Regions from separate parts of the Solwaraspora sp. WMMB762 genome, predicted to be linked through region 2. Evidence: riboswitches for the same ligand, from Rfam matches in the RefSeq annotation. Region 2 holds a riboswitch; the other holds the start of a gene.
What was found. A riboswitch is a leader RNA that binds a small molecule or an ion and turns the genes downstream of it on or off. The one in region 2 is predicted to bind cobalamin.
Positions count from the first base shown of each region.

Region 1: another riboswitch for cobalamin. It lies ahead of ACN27J_RS03620 (VWA domain-containing protein); the one in region 2 lies ahead of metE (5-methyltetrahydropteroyltriglutamate--homocysteine S-methyltransferase).

Region 1 covers NZ_JBMHMD010000001.1:755,147-757,521, forward strand. The annotation lists gene ACN27J_RS03610 (CbtA family protein) at 1-549, opposite strand, end outside; gene ACN27J_RS03615 (CbtB domain-containing protein) at 567-767, opposite strand; cobalamin riboswitch at 800-973, opposite strand; cobalamin riboswitch at 1,085-1,212, shown strand; gene ACN27J_RS03620 (VWA domain-containing protein) at 1,293-2,375, shown strand, end outside.
Region 2 covers NZ_JBMHMD010000001.1:4,217,538-4,219,912, reverse strand. The annotation lists partial or broken gene ACN27J_RS18800 (ribonucleotide-diphosphate reductase subunit beta) at 1-641, shown strand, start outside; gene ACN27J_RS18795 (hypothetical protein) at 619-942, opposite strand; cobalamin riboswitch at 1,051-1,259, shown strand; gene metE (5-methyltetrahydropteroyltriglutamate--homocysteine S-methyltransferase) at 1,373-2,375, shown strand, end outside.

The DNA of each region.
Region 1 (2,375 bases), 3.5 Mb from region 2:
GGCCAGCGCCGCCGCGACCACCGTCCGGTAGGGAGCCGGCCGCGCCCAGCCGGTCAGCCGCCGGTGGGTCAGCAGCGCCAGCCAGGTGACGGCGGCTGCGGCGATGATGAACGACAGATACTGTCCGGTGCGCTGGTTGACGGTGTCCGGGTCGCCGACGCCCGGCGGGTTGGCCGGGAAGTGGATCGCCGGTAGCAGCGCCACCACGACGAAGCCGAGCCCGGCGAGCAGCCCCACGCGGCGGAAGTCGTCGCGGCCGGGCAGCAGGTGCCGGGTCGCCGCGAAGACCACGGCGACGATCAACGCCAGGCACAGCGCCACCGCGACGGTGGCGACCAGCCCGCCGAGGACCTGCATGGCCCGACCGACCAACTCCTCGTCGTGGCTGTGTCCGGCCGTCCCGGTCGCCGCGCGGGCCTCCTCGACGACCAGCGCCGACTCGATCTGCGGTTCGACGATCAGCAGGGCCGCCACCGCGCCTGCCACGCCGGCGGCCGCACCGGCGAGCAGGCCGCGGCCCAGCACCGCGCCGAACGGGTAGGTGCTCATCGGAGCCGGCCGCCCGCTCAGTGGCACGGTACGCCGAGGGCGTGCCGGCCGTCGTGGGTGAACTCGTGCACGAACTCGGCGGCACCGGCCAGCACCAGCCCGTTGTCCTGCGCGACCAGGTAGATGACGACCGCCGCGACGGCGGCCAGCAACCAACCGGCGAGCGGTACGCGGATGGCGGTGGTGGTGACCTCGCCGCCGACAGAAGGTGCAGTCATGCCAGGAAATCCTCTCGTCCATGCCTCGTGGCGATGCGGTGCGTGCCACGGCCGGTCTCCTGGCTCCCGGATCGTCGCAGCCGTCCCGCCTTCCCGGACCGTCGTCGGCCCAGTGGCATGGTGGAACGGACACTTCCCGGTCACAGTGGCGAGGACCACGCCGGACTCACACCGGCTTCCCGAACACCGTGGCATGCGCAGCGTACCGCCGTCGTGACCGGCCGGGCAATGGCTGTGGCCGTGGCCGGCACCGGGACCGGCGCCACATTGACGGTGGACCGTCGGTGGGGGAGCATGACCGGCACGAGCGGTGCGCGGAGGAACCCGGTGCGAATCCGGGGCGGTCCCGCCACTGTGACCGGTGAGTCGCGTCCCCGTGAGACAGCCACTGCCCCAACGGCGGGAAGGCTCGGGACGCGACGTCGATCCGGCAGCCAGGAGACTCCGGCCGCTCGCTGGTCCACCGGTACGCGGGCGTGGACACCCGCGGGAGGGATTCACCATGCACACCTGTCGGCCCCTGCCATGACGCCGTACCCGTTCACCGCCGTCGTCGGCCTGCCCGACCTGCGGCAGGCCCTGCTGCTCGCCGCGGTGCACCCCGGCATCGGCGGCGTGCTCATCCGGGGTGAGAAGGGCACCGCGAAGTCGACGATCGTCCGCGCGCTGGCCGGGCTGCTGCCGGAGGTCGACCGGGTGCTCGGTTGCCGGTTCGGCTGCGACCCGGCGGCCCCGGACCCAACCTGCCCCGATGGGCCGCACACCGCGCCGGTGACCGCACGCCGCGGCCCGGCCGCCCTGGTCGAGTTGCCGGTCGGCGCCACTGAGGACCGGGTGGTCGGCACGCTCGACATCCAGCGGGTGCTCAGCGCCGGCGTGAAGGCCTACGAGCCAGGGCTGCTCGCCGCCGCGCACCGGGGCCTGCTCTACGTCGACGAGGTCAACCTGTTGCCGGACCATCTGGTGGACCTGCTGCTGGACGCGGCGGCAATGGGCCGGGCCCACGTCGAACGCGACGGGGTGTCGGTCAGTCACGCCGCCCGGTTCCTGCTGGTCGGCACGATGAACCCGGAGGAGGGCGAGCCGCGTCCACAGTTGCTGGACCGCTTCGGGCTGATGGTGTCGGTGGCCGCACCTTCCGAGGTGGCCGACCGGGCCGAGGTGGTGCGCCGGCGGCTGGCGTACGAGACCGACCCGGTGGCGTTCGCGGATCGCTGGCGGTCCACCGACAACCAGCTCGCGCTGCGGGTACGCGATGCGCGGGCGGCCCTGCCTGCGGTCACGCTGCCCGATGCCGAGATCGACCGGATCGCCCGGATCTGCCTGGCGTACCAGGTGGACGGTATGCGGGCCGACATTGTGATGGCCCGCGCCGCCGTCGCGCTGGCCGCCTGGCGCGGTCAGACGGCGGTCACCGCCGCTGAAGTCGCCGACGCAGCCCGGCTGGCGCTGCCGCACCGGCGGCGCCGTGACCCGCTCGACCCGCCCGGCGCCGACGAGCAGCGCCTCGACGAGGTGCTGCGGGACGAGTGCGGCGACGACGATCCCGGTCCTGCGCCGCCGCCGGATCCGCCACCACCGGACGCCGGTCCGTCGCAGGGTCCGCCC
Region 2 (2,375 bases):
GGTTCGCGGCGTTCGCGGCGGTGGACAACATCCCGTCGATCGCCCGCAAGGCCGAGTTCTGCTTCCGGTGGATCGACTCGATCTTCGAGCTCCGGGAGCTGCGTACCCGCGCCGACCGGCGGGCGTTCCTGCTCAACCTGATCTGCTTCGCCGCCTGCATCGAGGGCCTGTTCTTCTACGGTGCCTTCGCCTACGTGTACTTTTTGCGGTCCCGGGGGCTGCTCAACGGTCTCGCGTCGGGCACCAACTGGGTGTTCCGCGACGAGTCGATGCACATGGCGTTCGCCTTCGACGTGGTGGACACCGTCCGCGCCGAGGAGCCGGACCTGTTCGACGCCGAGATGGAACAGCAGGTGCGGGACATGCTCGCCGAGGCGGTCGAGTGCGAGGTGCAGTTCGCCGCCGACCTGCTCGAACAGGGCGTCTCCGGGATGTCCCTGGCCGACATGCGCGAATACCTGCAGCACGTCGCCGACCGGCGGCTGGCCGTGCTCGGCATCGCACCGATGTACGGCTCGACCAACCCGTTCGCCTTCATGGACCTGCAGGACGTGCAGGAACTGTCGAACTTCTTCGAACGCCGGGTGTCGGCGTACCAGGTCGGGGTGACCGGGTCGGTCACCTTCGACGACGACTTCTGATTCGACGACGTTTTCTGCTCGGTTGAGCCGGATCGCTGCTGTCCCGGGCGGAGTTGTCGCCCAGGACAGCAGCGACCCGATCACAGACGCATTCCGTCGGTTCAGATGCGTTGAGCATGGCCTGGATCTGCGCAAGACGGGTCTGGGCATCGCGCAACTGCTGGTGTACTCGTACCGTCCGGGCGACCCGTGCGCCCACCTGCCGACGGGACGCATCAAGGCGGTTGAAGTCCGCAGGCGAGACCGCGATCATTTCACGGCCATCGACAATCACGGCACGCTTGTCGATCTTGCGGCCCATGCGGCACCTTCCGTGCGGACGAAGGTTGGACGACAAGTCCACCACGCGACAGCCAGGCACTGTCCCGTACGTCGGACACCCTGACCCGGACAGCGCCCTCGGGCCCGTACGATGGCCGGTGGAGCTGGTTCGTCCCGTCCGTACGGGCGGGACGTCGTAAGAGGGAACCCGGTGGGAGACCGGGACTGCCCCGCAGCGGTGAGTGGGAACGACCGCCGTCAACAGAGCACTGGACCGCGAGGTCTGGGAAGCGACGGCCAGTAGGCGACTGTGTTATGCCCACGAGTCCGAAGACCTGCCAGCGCTGCGCACGCCGCCGGTGTGCGCCGCCGGCGGCCTCTCGGGAGGGCCAGGGCGGAAAGCCGGTACCCGAGGTGTACCCGTTTTCCCTCCCGTGTCCGCCGGGCACTTCGAGGGAAGGACCCCCTTGGTGAGTACCGCATTCGGCCAGAGCACCGTGCTCGGCTACCCACGCATCGGCGCCAATCGTGAGCTGAAGAAGGCTGTCGAGGCGTACTGGGCTGGCACCATCGACGCCGACGACTTGGAGAGCACCGCCGCCGGGCTGCGGGCCGAGGTCTGGCGTACGCTGCGCGACGCTCGCCTCGACGCGATCCCGTCGAATGTCTTCTCCTACTACGATCACGTTCTCGACACGGCCGTCGCCGTCGGCGCGATCCCGACCCGGTTCACCCGGCTCGGCCTCTCCGCGCTCAACACCTACTTCGCCATGGCCCGCGGCGTGGACGCCGAGCCGGCCCTGGAACTGACGAAGTGGTTCGACACCAACTACCATTACCTGGTGCCGGAGATCGACTCCGACACCGTCTTCACGCCCGATCCGACCAAGGCGCTCAGGGAGTACGCCGAGGCCGCCGAGCTGGGCATCACGACCCGGCCGGTGCTCGTCGGGCCGGCCACGTTCCTGCTCCTGGCCAAGGGCGACGATCCGTTCGCCCGCATCGACGACCTGGTCGAGACGTACGCGCGGATCCTCACCGCGCTGGCCGACGCGGGCGTGGCCTGGGTGCAGCTCGACGAGCCCGCGTACGTCGCCGACCGCACCCCGAACGAGATCGACGCGCTGCGCCGCGCCTACACCCGACTCGGTGAACTGGCCAACCGGCCGCAGATCTTCGTCGCGACCTACTTCGGTGAACTCGGCGACGCGCTGCCGGCACTGCTGGGCACCCCGGTCGAGGCCGTCGGCCTGGACCTGGTGGCGGGACCAGGGAACCTTCACCGGCTCGCCGCCGCCGGCCCACTGGGTGGCAAGACGATCGTCGCCGGCCTGGTCGACGGCCGCAACATCTGGCGTACCGACCTGCGGGCCGCCATCACGGCCGGCGCGACCGTCGCCGGCCTCGCCGATCACATGGCCGTGTCCACCTCCTGCTCGCTGCTGCACGTCCCGGTCGACCTGGCCGACGAAA